DNA from 3 places in the Rhizobium sp. H4 genome. Region 1 is predicted to be linked to each of the others. Evidence: predicted binding sites of a transcription regulator. Region 1 holds the regulator's gene; each other region holds the start of a gene.

The links. The regulator LexA, encoded in region 1, represses DNA repair genes until DNA is damaged. The targets are predictions, from matches to a motif close to TGTTCNNNNTGTGTTCNG.
Region 2: a site for LexA is predicted at 1,947-1,964, ahead of C4N04_RS11985 (YifB family Mg chelatase-like AAA ATPase). Genes of this name have one in related genera too.
Region 3: a site for LexA is predicted at 2,548-2,565, ahead of C4N04_RS19955 (ATP-dependent helicase). Genes of this name have one in related genera too.

What each region holds. Positions count from the first base shown of each region.
Region 1 is NZ_PSOW01000003.1:210,533-215,625, reverse strand. It holds gene eno (phosphopyruvate hydratase) at 1-531, opposite strand, end outside; gene kdsA (3-deoxy-8-phosphooctulonate synthase) at 673-1,518, opposite strand; gene C4N04_RS05960 (VOC family protein) at 1,515-2,411, opposite strand; gene lexA (transcriptional repressor LexA) at 2,608-3,327, shown strand; gene C4N04_RS05950 (ComEC/Rec2 family competence protein) at 3,308-5,093, opposite strand, start outside.
Region 2 is NZ_PSOW01000006.1:255,507-260,599, reverse strand. It holds gene C4N04_RS11985 (YifB family Mg chelatase-like AAA ATPase) at 322-1,854, opposite strand; gene gshB (glutathione synthase) at 2,009-2,956, opposite strand; gene C4N04_RS11975 (cupin domain-containing protein) at 3,045-3,548, opposite strand; gene C4N04_RS11970 (YraN family protein) at 3,732-4,100, opposite strand; gene rsmI (16S rRNA (cytidine(1402)-2'-O)-methyltransferase) at 4,090-5,007, opposite strand.
Region 3 is NZ_PSOW01000012.1:189,049-194,141, reverse strand. It holds gene C4N04_RS19960 (MBL fold metallo-hydrolase) at 1-266, shown strand, start outside; gene C4N04_RS19955 (ATP-dependent helicase) at 440-2,500, opposite strand; gene C4N04_RS19950 (hypothetical protein) at 2,602-2,868, opposite strand; gene C4N04_RS19945 (hypothetical protein) at 3,032-3,295, shown strand; gene C4N04_RS19940 (DUF982 domain-containing protein) at 3,581-3,826, opposite strand; tRNA gene C4N04_RS19930 (tRNA-Thr) at 4,688-4,762, opposite strand; gene C4N04_RS19925 (hypothetical protein) at 4,918-5,093, shown strand, end outside.

The DNA.
Region 1 (5,093 bases):
GGCTTCGGCGATCGAATCGGCGCCGACCGGCAGGATCATGAATTCCTGGAAGTCGATCGGATTGTCGGCATGAGCGCCGCCGTTGATGATATTCATCATCGGCACCGGCAGCAGGCTCGCCGAAGCGCCGCCGACATAACGGTAGAGCGGCAGGCCGGAGGCCTGGGCGGCAGCCTTGGCGACGGCGAGCGACACACCGAGGATGGCGTTGGCGCCGAGACGCGACTTGTTCGGCGTGCCGTCCAGTTCGATCATGATGTTGTCGATCTGGATCTGGTTTTCGGCGTCGATGCCGCCGATGGCGTCGAAGATCTCTGTGTTGGCGGCCTCGACGGCCTTCTCTACGCCCTTGCCGAGGTAGCGCTTGCCGCCGTCGCGCAGCTCGACCGCCTCATGGGCGCCCGTCGAGGCGCCCGAGGGAACAGCCGCGCGGCCCATGCTGCCGTCTTCGAGATAGACGTCGACTTCGACGGTGGGGTTGCCACGGCTATCGAGGATCTCGCGGGCGATGATATCGGTGATTGCAGTCATGGGTTCTTCCTGCTCGGTGGGTGATCAATCGTTCGAAGCCTGTCATAATCGAAGGCGTGCAAATTACAATGCCGCAATTTCCAGCCTTCGTACCGGCGTTCTGAAGTGGCCTAAACCACGGTCGTGTCAACCTGTTGAACGTCAAGCCTTGGCAACCGCATCGAACGCAAGCAATTTCTCAAGCAGTCGCGGCATGTCCTTGAGATAGACCATGTTCGGGCCGTCGGACGGAGCGTTGTCAGGGTCCTGGTGGGTTTCGAGAAAGACACCGGCAATACCCGTCGCCACGGCTGCGCGCGCCAGCGTTTCGACGAATTCGCGCTGGCCGCCGGAGGACTCGCCCTGCCCGCCGGGCTGGGCGACGGAATGGGTCGCATCGAAAATGACGGGCGCGCCCATCGCCGCCATGATCGGCAGCGAGCGCATGTCGGAAACCAGCGTGTTGTAGCCGAAGGAGGCGCCGCGCTCGCACAGCAGCACGTTCGGATTGCCGCTGGCATTGAGCTTCTTCAGGACATTCTTCATGTCCCAGGGGGCGAGGAACTGGCCCTTCTTGACGTTGACGACGCGGCCCGTCTTGGCGGCAGCGATCAGAAGATCCGTCTGGCGGCATAGGAAGGCGGGGATCTGCAGAACGTCGATCACCTCCGCCACCTCGGCGCATTGCTCGGCGGTGTGGACGTCGGTCAGGACGGGAAAGCCGAATTCCCGCTTCAGGTCGGCGAAGACCTGCATGCCCTTTTCAAGCCCGATGCCGCGCTCGGCCGAGAGTGAGGTGCGGTTCGCCTTATCGAAGGAACTCTTATAGACGAGGCCGATGCCGAGCTTTGCGCAGAGATCTTTCAGCGTGCCGGCGACCATGAAAGCGTGATCACGGCTCTCCATCTGGCAGGGGCCGGCAATCAGCGACAGGCGGCCGGTATTGGAAAAGGTGACCTGGCCTTCGCCTTCGCCGATCTTGACCTCGGAATTTGTATCAGTGCTCATCGTGGTTCCTCGAAGGCAAAAAGCGCGCCCTGCCCGGGCGTGGGCTTCACCAGAATGCGATTGTTCTTGCGTGTGTATGTCACTCCGTTAGCAGCCAAATGCGCTTCTGTCACGGCAAGATCGGTAACGGTGAAGAGGATTGCCCGGCCGCGCAGACCACGATCGGCGGAGGAGACGACAGGCTCGAAATAGGCCTCCAGCCCTTCCGGCGTCATCAGGCTGATCTTGGCATTCGATGCCGCGATATTCATGCCGAAACCGGTTTTTTCCACCGCCGTTTGCCCGACGGCAAGACCAACGAAGGCGGCAAACGCAGCCGGCTCCGGCGCACAAAGCGCGATCTCGGCAAGGCCCGTCACGCCGTTGGCATGCGCCTCCAGCGCCGCGCGGTCGGCCGGGAACGAATTGATGCGCTGACAGGTGAAGAGAAAGAAGTCGGGCGCGCGCAGATCGCTTGAAAAGGCCAGTTTGAAGCTGCCGACGCTTTCCGAACCGTCCGGCATTCGCATCGGCCGGCTGAACTGCAACATCTCGCCGGCGCTCGCGCCGTTGCCGACGAATCGCCGATGATCGAGGCCGGCATCCTCGGTGAGGAAGGCCAGCGCCGAAAGGCCCTCCTCGCCGCAGCGGAAGCGGAAGGCACGATTGCGGGCGACGAAGACATTCCCCTGACGGGCCGCCGCCTCGCTCTCCTCGACGCTCGCCACGCCGAGCGGCTCGATATAGGTCTTGTCGGCGAAAAAGACGCAGGCATTTTCCGTTCCGAACGGATGGCGCGCATCGGCGGCGACGGTAAAGCCGAGCTTGCCGAGCCTTTCGCGCGCCAGATCGATATTGACGACGGGCAGCACGACATGATCCAGCGGGTGCGGCTTGGCGGAATGTGCGATCATAGGATCCCTCCTGACACGTCAAAGAGATGTGCGACAGCCCCATTCCCAATGCAAGACATGTGCGCCAATCCGGCGAATGAAAATAAAAATCTCGACGAGTTGGCGCGAAGTTTTACGGAAATTTAGCTACTTGCGGAACACATATGGAACATATAGTGTCCGTTCTGGATTTGTTTCAATCAGGGGTCTGACGTCGATGCTCACGCGCAAACAACAGGAGCTTCTCCTTTTCATTCATGAGCGCATGAAGGAATCCGGCGTTCCTCCCTCTTTCGACGAGATGAAGGATGCCCTGGATCTGGCCTCGAAATCCGGCATTCATCGCCTGATCACGGCGCTGGAGGAACGTGGTTTCATTCGCCGCCTACCGAACCGGGCCCGGGCCTTGGAAGTGATCAAGCTGCCGGAGGCCTATAGCCCCAGTCTTCAGCCGCGCCGCGGTTTTTCACCGAGCGTTATCGAAGGCAGCCTCGGCAAGCCCCAGCCGGTCGCCGCCCCCGCTGCCGCAAAGCCGATCGCCGACAACGGCAGCTCTGTCTCCGTGCCGGTCATGGGCCGGATCGCCGCCGGCGTTCCGATCTCGGCTATCCAGAACAATACGCACGACATCGTCGTTCCTGCGGATATGCTCGGCTCGGGCGAACATTACGCGCTGGAGGTCAAGGGCGATTCGATGATCGACGCCGGGATCTTCGACGGCGACACCGTGATTATCCGCAACGGCAGCACCGCAAGCCCTGGCGATATCGTCGTTGCGCTGGTCGACGACGAGGAAGCGACGCTGAAACGCTTTCGCCGCAAGGGCGCCTCGATCGCCCTCGAAGCCGCCAACCCGGCTTACGAGACCCGCATCTTCGGGCCTGACCGGGTCAAGGTGCAGGGCAAGCTGGTCGGCCTCATTCGCCGTTATCACTGACAGCCAACGGAGCTGATTCGGTAAAAGCGTCTTTGCGCCAATCATAGGCGCGATGGCGCATCCATGGACGCGACAAGGCATCGAATGCGGTTGCGACCTCGAGGCCTGTCTGCGCAAAACGCAATTCGACGGAACCGGTCCTGCGCAGCGTCTCGCCGGTGAAGAGTGTCGCACCCGAGTGGCAGCGGTCGAAACGCAGGCGCACCGCGGTCACGACAATCTCGCTGGCGTCGCAGGCCGGGCCGAGATAGGCGGCATTGTCGATGACGGCGACGACATGGCCATTGCCGAGCCTGGCGATACACCAGGCTTTCTTGACGCAGGAAAAACGATTTGCCTCACCGCCGGCTGCGGCGGCCACCATTGCCGTCCTCGCCTCATTCTGCTGATCGCGGGAAAGCCTGAGGCGGCGGTCCTCACCCTGCGGCGGGATGGCAGGGCCATCCAGCATCTTCGGCGGGTGGTGCGTCGGCAGGACCAGCGCTCTCTGCCACTGGTCGAAGATGAAGTCCGGCGGGTTTTCACGGTTGGAAGCCATTGCCGCCGTCGCGACGAGCGCGACCAGACCACCATCCTCGGAAATCACCAGATCCGGCGGTCGGGAACCCGGCAGGATCAGCACGATAAGCGTCGAGACGGCGAGGATCGATGTGCCGGCATGGCGCAATCGGGTGCGGAGCAGCGTCAGCAGCAGAAAGCCTGCCACGGCGACGGCGAAATACCAGGCGGGCAAACGGCCGAGGTCGATATCGCCGCCCCAGCCGGACACCGTCTTGGCGACCGCAATCACCAGATCGAGGCCGAAGCCGACCACAGTCCAGAGCGGAGCGTCCAGGCCGAACGGCATGAGCAACATCGCCAGCAGCCCGGCCGGCATGACGATGAAGGAGATGATCGGCATCGTCGCAAGGTTCGCCGGCAGGCCATAAGCTGTCAGGCGATGAAAATGCTCGACCGCAAACAGCGCCGTGGAAAAGCCGCCGATCAGCGAGGTCAGGAAGACGCCGCCGAAGAAACCGGCGACCGCCACGACCGGCCGCAGGACCGGCAGCTTCAGCAACGGGTTTTCCCGGACGCGCCGGTCCTTCCACAGCTGATAGCCCGATACCAGTGCCAAAGTCGCGGCAAAGGACATCTGGAAGCTCGGACCCAGGACTTCGGAGGGTGAAATGGCGATGATGATGAGCGCCGAGAGAACGACATTGCGCAGGCTGATCGACGGCCGGTCGAAGAAGACGGCAATCAGCATGATCGCCATCATGATGAAGGCGCGTTCGGCCGAAACCCCGAATCCTGAGATCAGGAAGTAGGCTGTAACGGCGACGAGTGCGCCGGCGGCGGCGATCTTCTTTGTCGGATAGGCTTGAGCGACACCCGGAACGAGGCTGAGCAGCATCCGGAAACCGACGAAGAAGATGCCGGCCGACAACGCCATGTTAAGGCCCGAGATCGCCACGATATGAGCAAGGCCGGACTGACGCAGCGCCTCCGTCGTTTCCTTCGAGATGGCGCGCCGCTCGTCGGTCACGAGAGCAGCGGCAAAAGCGCCCGTGTCGCCGGGCAGAATAGAGCGTATACGATCGCCGATGCCGCTGCGCAGCCGGTAAAGCCGTTCGAGCAGAGCGTCGGATGTCGATCTCGCAGCCTGCGGGCCCGCCTGCACATCGACTTTCTCGGGCGCACCGTAGAAGAAGCCGTTGGCGCCGATGCCATCGAAATAGGCACCGAAGGAAAAGTCGTTGAGGGTGGGAAGCGCCGGCCCCGCC
Region 2 (5,093 bases), on a different contig from region 1:
TTGTAAAGAGCGACGAAGTGAGGAGAGGCCCTTACCCTCACGGATAAGTAGCTCAGACGGTTTAAATCGGCGGCCCAGGCAGCTTCGGCGCCGCTTTTGGCACATCATTCCCTGCCAAGAGCGTTCGCGGCCGGCAGCGCGCCGCGATGGCAGCGATCAACCGTTCCGTCGCGTTGGGTCCGCCGACGGCGAGATAATCTCATAATCCGGCAGCCCTTCAGCGGGGACGTCGCTGAGGACAGCCAACTAGCGCGATCAGCAGGTCGCTGGACGGCCTGACGGCTAATACTTCAAAACATCTGGACGCACCCGCCCTTCTTCTCACGCCGCAGCCGTCAACCTCTCGCCCGCGATCCTGTAGGAGATCGCCTCAGCCAGATGCAGACGGCCGACCGTCGGTTTGTCGTCGAGATCGGCGAGCGTGCGGGCGACCTTGAGGACGCGATGGTAGCCGCGGGCGGAGAATTTCATCTTTTCGGCGGCGTCGCGCAGGAGCTGCAGGCCGGCGGAATCGGGTTCGGCGAGTTTTTCGATCATCGCGGTGGAGCAGCGGGCGTTGGTGCCGATATCTCCAGCGCCGGCGCGCTCGAAGCGCTCCTGCTGGATCTGGCGGGCGCGGGCGACGCGGCGGGCGACGTCGGCGCTCGCCTCGGCCGCCATCGGCCGGATAAGATCAGCGGCGGAGACGGCAGGCACGTCGATGCGGATATCGATGCGGTCCATCAGCGGTCCGGAGATGCGAGCCTGGTAGTCGCTCATGCAGCGCGGGCCGCGGGCGCAGGTGTGACCGGGCTCACCGGCCATGCCGCAGCGGCAGGGGTTCATCGCCGCGATCAGCTGGAATTTCGCCGGATAGGAGACGCGGTGATTGGCGCGGGCAATGACGCATTCGCCGCCTTCGAGCGGCTGGCGCAGCGCATCGAGAGCCTGCGGCGTGAACTCGGGAAACTCGTCGAGGAAGAGCACGCCATGATGAGCGAGCGAGGCTTCGCCTGGACGGGCGCGCAGGCCGCCGCCGACAAGGGCGGCCATGGTGGCGGAATGATGCGGGGTGCGGAAGGGCCGGCGGTCGGACAGCTTGCCGCCGGTGAGCTGGCCGGCGATCGAATGAACCATCGAGACTTCAAGCAGTTCGGCCGGCGAAAGCGGCGGCAGGATCGACGGCAGCCTTGCCGCCAGCATCGACTTGCCCGAGCCGGGAGGTCCGACCATCAGGAGATTATGGCCGCCGGCGGCCGCCACCTCGAGCGCACGCTTGGCGCTTTCCTGGCCCTTGATCTCGGCAAGATCAGGCAGGTTGGCGGCATTGGCGCGGATCGACGGCTCGGGCCGGGAGAGCACCTGCGTGCCACGGAAATGATTGGCAAGGGCAATCAGGCTGCGGGGTGCCAGAATATCGACCTCGGCGCCGGCCCAGGCGGCTTCGGCGCCGCTTTCGGCCGGGCAGATCAGCCCCTTGCCGAGCGCATTGGCGCCGATGGCGGCCGGCAGCGCGCCCGCGATGGCGGCGATCGTGCCATCGAGATTGAGTTCGCCGACGACGACAAAATCCGACAGCGCATCGGCGGGAATGGCGCCGAGGGCCGCCATCAGCGCCAGTGCGATCGGCAGATCGAAATGAGAGCCCTCTTTCGGCAGATCGGCCGGCGCCAGGTTGACGGTCACCCGCTTGCCCGGCAGCGCCAGGCCGGAGGCATGAAGAGCGGCCTGCACGCGCTCGCGGCTTTCGGCCACCGCCTTGTCGGGCAGGCCGACGATCTGCATGCCGACCTTGCCCGGCGCGATCATGACCTGGACCTCGACCGGCACGCCTTCGATACCCTGGAATGCCACCGTACTGACACGCGCGACCATATGCCCACCCTTGTCCCGCAAACTCTTAGAGACCGCCCCTGTGGCCGTTGAAAGCCAGCGGTTGCAATCTGGCACGGAAACAGGACTAAAACAAGAACAATAAAAGAACGCAGGCAGATATCAGCGGTGGGCGCGGTTGTACCCGAGCGCCGCCTCAGCCGCGCTTGCGCTCGATCGCGTCCCAGAGCAGGGCCGCGATATCGGCGCCACCGAACTTCCTGACCTCGCGGATGCCTGTCGGCGAGGTGACGTTAATCTCGGTCATGTAATCGCCGATCACATCGATGCCGACGAGCAGGAAGCCGCGTTCTCTCAGCGCCGGGCCGATGCGGGCGCAGATTTCCTTCTCGCGCGGCGTCAGTTCGGTCGCCTCGGCGCGGCCGCCGACATGCATGTTGGAGCGGCTGTCATGCTCGGCCGGGACGCGGTTGATGGCGCCGGCGAATTCGCCGTCGACCAGGATGATGCGCTTGTCGCCCTTGCGCACGTCGGGCAGATATTGCTGGGCGATGAAGGGCTCGCGGAACATCTGGCCGAACATTTCCAGCAGCGAGGAGAGATTGCGGTCATCGCGGGTCGAATGGAAGACCCCGGCGCCGCCATTGCCGTAGAGCGGCTTCAGGATGATATCGCCCATCTCGTCGCGGAAGCGGCGGATTTCGGCCGGATCCTTGGTGATCAGCGTCTTCGGCATCAGGTCGGAGAATTCGGTGACGAAGATCTTCTCCGGCGAATTGCGTACCCAGGCCGGATCGTTGACGACAAGCGTCTTCGGGTGAATGCGCTCGAGCAGGTGCGTCGAAGTGATATAGGCCATGTCGAAAGGCGGGTCCTGGCGCAGCAGCACCACATCCATGGTGGAAAGATCGATCCGCTCGGGTGTACCGAGTTCGAAGTGATCGCCCTTGACGTCGCGCAGCAGCATCGGCTCGACGCTGGCAAAAAGCTTGCCGTCGCGGAAGCTCAGCCGGTCGGGGGTGTAGTGGAACAGCCGGTAGCCGCGCGCCTGGGCTTCCAGGCTCATGGCGAAGGTGGAATCACCTGCGATATTGATGCCGGCGACATGATCCATCTGGACCGCTACATTGGTGATCTTGGCCATTTCCGTCCCTCGCTGAATGCCGGACAGATGTAGGTCGGCCCGGTATCAAACGCAACGGTCAATCAAGGCTTGCGGCCGCCGCCGGTGGTCAGGCGGCAATGCCCTGGTTGCCGCTATTGCGCAGCAGGTTGCGCAGGCGATAGGCGATCGCCAAGGGCTTCGGGAAGGGCTTGCGCAAGAAGGCGACCTTGCGGACGTAATTGTCGACCCGCCAGCTTGCCCAGGTTCCGCCGGCGAAAAAGGCGACGTCGCCGGTGCACAAGGTTCGTTCGGTGCCGTCCTCGGCGGTGATATGGACCTCGCCTTCGAGGATCATTACCGTCTCGTCCCAGCCGAAAAACCATCGGAATTCGCCCGCAGTGCAGTCCCAGATCGCCGTCAGCGAGGCCTCGTCATGGCCGCGCGAATGTTCGGCGGTGCGCGCCTCAGGATTGCCGCTGATAATCCAGTCGGGATTGATCGGCGTCGATTTCAGCGGCAGCAGGTCGCTCGCATGGGCGATGAAGGATTTTCGGGCCGGCTTCGTCACGGCATAAGGCACCGAACGCGCGGCCATGGCGACCGCACTTGCAAACATCAGCTTCCAGGCCATGAAACAACCCCCAATTCTTGCCCCTACAGAGATTGCCATAGCGGAGAGTCGTAAGAAGCCGGTTCAAATCGAAACTAAAATTTTAACGATCCGAAAGCTTGGCGAAGCGGGGAATGACTAAAGCTCTTTGATTTTATGCATGTCGTTGTCCCGGAACCGCTGCACACTTCCGGGCGACATGCATTAAAACGCGTCCGGAAAATGGCGCGGCAGCCGGCCGGGCGTGACCGCGACGATATCATAGCGCTGGGAAAGACGGGCCTGATCGGCCTGGCGGGCGAGCCAGAGATCGCTGGCCGCCCTGATCCGCTTCTGGGCGGCGGCGGAGACGGCATCGACAGCCGCAGCCTCGCCATGGCGGGCCTTAACCTCGACGAACACCGCGAGATCGCCTTTGCGGGCAACAATATCGATCTCGCCGAGCCGGGTGCGGTGGCGCAGCGCCAGGATGCGATAGCCCTTCAACATCAGGAAGATGGCGGCGACATATTCCGACATCACGCCGCGACGCAGCGCCTTCCTTCTGACGGCTGTAAGGTCGTTATCGCCCATCGGCGCCCTTCTTCTCCAAGAGGCGCTGATAGAGCGCCTTGCGCGGCAGGCCGGTGAGACGGGCGGCCTCGGTGGCGGCCTTTGCCGTCGGCATCGACTTCGCCAGATCGGCAAGCACGGCCTCGACATCGGCCTCCGGCGTTTCCACCGGCTGCGGCGGACCGACGACGAGAACGATCTCACCCTTGACGTTGTCCACCTCCCGGTAATGGGCGGCGAGCTCGGCCAGCGTGCCGCGGCGGAACTCCTCATAGGTCTTGGTCAGCTCGCGGCAGACGGAGGCCGGCCGCGTGCCGCCCAGCACATCGGCGGCAGCGAGAAGCGTGGCGCCGATGCGATGCGGCGATTCAAAGAAGATCAGCGTCGCGGGGGCTGCGGCAAGTTCGCCGAGGCGGTCGCGGCGGGCCTTGTCCTTGGCCGGCAGAAAACCGGCGAAGAGAAAAGCGTCGTTCGGCAGGCCGGAGCCGACAAGGGCTGCAAGCGGCGCCGAGGCGCCGGGGATTGGGACGACACGATAGCCGGCCGCGATCGCCTGCTGTGCCAGCCGATAGCCGGGGTCGGAAACCAGCGGCGTGCCGGCATCCGACACCAGCGCCACCGAGCGGCCGGCTTCGAGCGCCTGGAGGAGCCGCGGACCAGCCTCGTCGGCATTGTGTTCGTGATAGGCGAAAGGGCGGTTCTGGATGCCGTAGCGGTCGAGCAACACGCGGGTGACGCGTGTATCCTCGCAGGCGAGAACGTCGGCGCCGGCCAGCGTTTCCAGCGCGCGCAGCGTGATGTCGCCGAGATTGCCGATCGGCGTGGCGACGAGATAGAGCGCCGGCTCCAGCGGCCGCGCCGGCACTGCCATGTTGTGCAGGCGGAAGCTTCGCCGCGTGGCGGTCTCCGCCGTCGTTTCCTCGTTCATGCCGTTTGCTTTCGTCCCGCCGTCGTCGAACCCTTATGGGGGAACCTTTATGGGCGAGCCACGGCGCTTCGGCAAGGGTTCGGATT
Region 3 (5,093 bases), on a different contig from region 1:
ACAGCGTGGTACGGCTGGCATCCGGCGGTGACCGCCTGACATTCGCCGGCGATGCCGTGTTCGCGGTCGGGTTCGAGCACCCCGACTGGTACAATGGTTTCGAACACGATCCCGAGGAAGCCGCTCGCGTTCGCATCGATCTTCTCAGGGAGCTGGCAGCGAACGGCGAACAGCTGGTGGCCACCCACCTGCCGTTCCCGTCGGTCGGTCGGGTGGCGGTCGACGGTGACGTCTTCCGTTGGGTGCCGGTGTTCTGGGACTACTAAGCGCCCGCCAGGTCAGGGCCGAACCAAAGCGCGTCGTATGGATCGGATTCCATGCGGCGCTCAGAGCATGATGCCGAAAAGTGTGAGCGGTTTTCGGGCGACATCATGCTCTAACTCTTTAATTCAGAGCAGGATTCAGATTTTAGGCCGACCGGGCCTAAAATCATCCTGTTCTAGCGCCACATGCCGCGCATACGGGCGCCGACATCGATGCGCACCTGCCGCGCCTGCGCTTGAGCGGCGGCATCCGATTTCACCTGCGGCCAGCTGCAGGCCTCGAAGAATTGCAGCAGGGTCGCCGGAATGAAGCGGCTGCGCGAGGCATAGACATGCCGGTCGCCCTGCGCGTTCTGCCCATAGGTGAAGAAACGCTGCGGCACGACGAGGTCGAGACCGTCGCGGGCACGCGTCATCGCCACATAGAGCAGCCGGCGCTCCTCCTCGATTTCGGCGGTGGCGCCGACGGCAAGATCGCTCGGAATGCAGCCGTCGACGACGTTCAGCATGAAGACCCTCGTCCATTCCTGGCCCTTGGCCGAATGGATGGTCGACAGAATGAGATAATCCTCATCGAGCAGCGGCACGCCGGCCTGGTCGCTGGTCGCATCCGGCGGGTCGAGGGTGAGCTCGGTGAGGAAACGCTCGCGCGAGGCATAACCGACGGCAATCTGCTCGAGCTGTAACAGATCGGCCTGCCGCGTTGCCGCGTCCTCATGCAGACGCTCCAGATGCGGCGCGTACCATTGCCGCGCTAGCTCGATTTCCGCCGGCCAGCCGGCCTTGCCGGATTTGATCTCCTGCAGCATCGAAACGAAAGCCGCCCAGTCCTCGCCGGAGCGCGGCGGCGCCGGCATGGCGGCGAGCGCCGACAGCGGGCTCGCATCCTCGGCCATCAGGTCGAGCGCCTTCTGCGCCGTCGACGGCCCTACGCCCGGCAGGATTTGCATCAGCCGGAAACCCGCCACCCGGTCGCGCGGGTTCTGGGCGAAGCGAAGCGCGGCCAGCATGTCCTTGACATGGGCGCTGTCGAGAAATTTCAGCCCGCCGAACTTGACGAAGGGAATGTTGCGCCGGGTCAGCTCAACCTCCAGCGGCCCGCTGTGATGCGAAGCGCGGAACAGCACCGCCTGCTGCTTGAGCTTCAGGCCCTCTTCGCGATTGTCGAGCACCTTGTCGGCAACGTAACGCGCCTGATCGGCCTCGTCGCGCACGGTGACGAGGCGCGGCCGCTCGGCCGATTGCCGCTCGGTCCAGAGATTTTTGGTGAAGCGCTCCGAGGCGAGATCGATGACGGCGTTGGCGGCTGTCAGGATCGGCTGCGTCGAGCGATAGTTGCGGTCGAGCGTGACGATATTGGCGGGCGGGCTGAAGGCGGCGGGAAAATCGAGGATGTTGCGCACCGTCGCTGCACGGAAGGAATAGATCGACTGCGCATCGTCGCCGACGACGGTCAGTCCCCGACCGCCGGGCTTCAGCGCCATTAGGATCGAGGCCTGCAGCCGGTTGGTGTCCTGATATTCGTCGACCAGCACATGGTCGAAGCGGCTGCCGATATCCTCGGCGATCACGCTCTCGCCGACCATCTGCGCCCAGTAGAGCAGGAGGTCGTCGTAATCGAGCACATTCTGGCTCTGCTTGGCCTCGACATAGCAGGCAAAAAGCTCGCGCAGCTGTGTTTCCCAGGCCGCGCACCAGGGGAAGGCGTCGCGCAGCACCTGGTCAAGCGCCGTCTCCGAATTCACCGCCCTGGAATAAATGGCAAGGCAGGTGCCCTTGGCCGGAAAGCGGCTTTCCGTCTTGGAGAAGCCGAGATCGTGCCGGATGAGGTTCATAAGGTCGGCGCTGTCTTCGCGGTCATGAATGGTGAAATCGGCGTCGAGGCCGATCTGCTTGTTATAGTCACGCAGCAGCCTGGCGCCGATGCCATGGAAGGTGCCGGACCAATGAAGCGCATCGGTCATGACGCCGGCCTTCGAACCGAGCACGTCGCGGCAGATGCGCTCGACGCGCCGCGCCATCTCGGCGGCGGCCCGGCGCGAGAAAGTCATCAGCAGGATGCGGCGGGGATCGGCGCCCTTGACGATCAAATGGGCGACCCGATGCGCCAAGGTATTCGTCTTGCCGGAACCGGCGCCGGCGATGACCAGCAGCGGCCCGGCAATATGGCTGCCGTCGGTGAGCGTGCCGTGCTCGACGGCCATGCGCTGCTGGGGATTGAGCTTTTCGAGATACATCCAGCCGTCCGGTCGGGCTCCCGCAGAATCACCGCGAGAAGATTAGATGTTCCTTGAATGTTCGCGATTGTCGGCGATGTCAAGTCGGGAACCGGCAATCCTCAATCGGGGAAATCCGGCCCCACTTCGCGACGCACCAGTTTCAGGCTGCGGTCCGGCTGAAGAATATAGGTCTCCTCCACGCGCTGGCCGCTCTCATTGTAGAACTGGTTGTAAACGGCGCTGCCGACCGGCGACTTGGTCAGCTTGGTTCGCGGTTGGCCGCCATAGGTGATGCTGCCGGGGATGGGGTCGAGCGCCGGGCTGTCGGCCGAGGAGCAGCCGGCCAGCAGGGCGCCGGCAAAAAGGGCGGGCAGTAGCGCTTTCATCGTCGTCATTCCTCTCGGACTGCCGCCAGATATGGAACGGCGGTGCCTTCCGCCAAGGGTGCAACACCACAGTCCCGAAGATATCACTCGCACAGGGCCAGGTAACGGAACCAAACACCTTCCCACGTGTTGAAATGCCGGATCTGAAACGCTGGAGACCATCATGCAGACGCTTCCTCGCCTCTGGGCGCCCACTCTGATCATCGGCTGCGGTGTCCTTGCCGGCTCGGCCCATGCCTCGCTCGAAACCGGCACGGATTATTCCGCGCTTCCGAAGGACCAGATCGCGCTCAACGAATATACCGAAACGACCGCCTGCACGCCTGTAGAGCCGCACTATCTGCCGTCATTCATCCGCACGGGCGACGGCACGATCATCGGTGTCGGGTATATCGAGGTGGAAAATGCGGGTGACGCGGCCTGCTGAAAATCCGATCTGCTCTGAAGCATGATGCCGAAAAGTGTCGGCGGTTGTCGGACGACATCCATGCCTGGCGTTCGAACGAGGCTCGCCTGCTTGTCCGGTGACGAGCCTCTGACCATCATCATGATGGCTGGGTGTTTTTTATCGAAACAGCTGTCTCAGGCGCAACGCCTTTTGCGCCCAAACCCGGCAACGGCTCGATCCAGGGTTAAGTAAAAATTAAACAATGTATCGTTCCGGCACGCCTTGCCGAACAAATCGGAAAACAGCCGCGCGTTCCTCGCCGTGTTAATGCAGCAGCTTCAGCTTCGCCTCTTCGGCAGCCGCCAGGAATTCGGCTCTTGCCTCTTCCACGCTCTTGCGTCCGTCGAGTGCTGCCCGACAGGTGCTGCGCGCCTTGATATAATGCAGTCCGCGCGCGCTCGGCCAGAGATCCGCCAGGCATTTCAGCGCATCGAACGGCCCGTTGACGGTTCTGAGGTCAGCGCCTTCGAAACCGACCTTGACCGGGTCGTGCCATTTTTCAGTTGCCATCGATGCTCCTCCAGGGTTTCGACAGAACTACGGTGCAGCGCCCGCCTATCCTCAGGCGAGACACGGCCATGATAGCCATTCTAGCGAGATTTTTGCGGTCAACAATGGTGAATCGTTTGTTGCTGGTGAAACGGAAATGCCACCTGGCGACACGCGATCGTAGGATTCGAAGGGGGGACGCCCGTACGCGAAGGAGAGGCCTTCAATAAACCATAAGGTGCAGGCCCGTATCGCTGATCCGTGCTCCGCAAGCTAAGAGTTCAACATATGGTTAGGCGGAAATCTGATCCAGACTGCTATTTTCTATGGCGCGCTGGCAATGCCGCCTCTTGCCCACGGCGCGGAGATATCGGCTGAAGAATCCTTCCTCGTCCATATTTCCATCGAAACTGTCCCGCGAATGCAGCGGGAATATCTGCGGGTCAACCTTCAGCGGCTGGGGAAGAGGGAGACGATAGATATCGCCTCCCATGTGGCATCAGAGAGTGTTGATCGATAGTATGTAGAGGGCATATTTGACGGGGTTAACGGACTGCCCCACGAACCAATTCCAGGTCAAGACGTTGTGGTAACTGGCGAATTGGTCGAACGGTGGCAGTTATCCCCGTTCCGACCCTATTATCTCGAAGCGACCGAAATCCCCGATTGTACGGGCATGCTGTCCGCTTCCTGCGGATGGCTGCCCCTCACCCTAACCCTCTCCCCGTAAACGGGGCGAGGGGACGTGCCCTGCTAGGGGCCAGCGAGGGACGGAGACGTTGCGGCATATCCCCTTCGCCCCGTTTACGGGGAGAAGGTGGCGGCAGCCGGATGAGGGGCGGCCGGGCACACGAGATATGATGTTATTGCCTGAAAGAAAACTGGTGCTGCCGAGTGGGATTGAACCACCGACCTCACCCTTACCAAGGGTGTGCTCTACCACTGAGCTACGGCAGCAGGACCAGGACCCGTGTGAGCCGGGCGGCTCAATCGCGGGAACGGGGCGGCTATTGCCACAGCTTGACGACAAGCGCAAGCCGCAAATTCCAACTTCGCGTGGATTGCGGTGTAGGGGACTTTTGGATCGGCGCGAATTCGGCTAATCCTGTGACATGAACAACAAGACCGAAACCGGCCACCAGAGCCGCAAAGAGGCAATCGAGGCACAGGCGAAACTGCGCCGCGAGCGCGCCGCCGAAAAGCTCAGGGAAAATCTCAGCCGACGCAAACAGCAGGTGCGCGCCCGCCGTTCCGGCCAGGCCGACGAAACAAATGGGCTGCCCGCCGC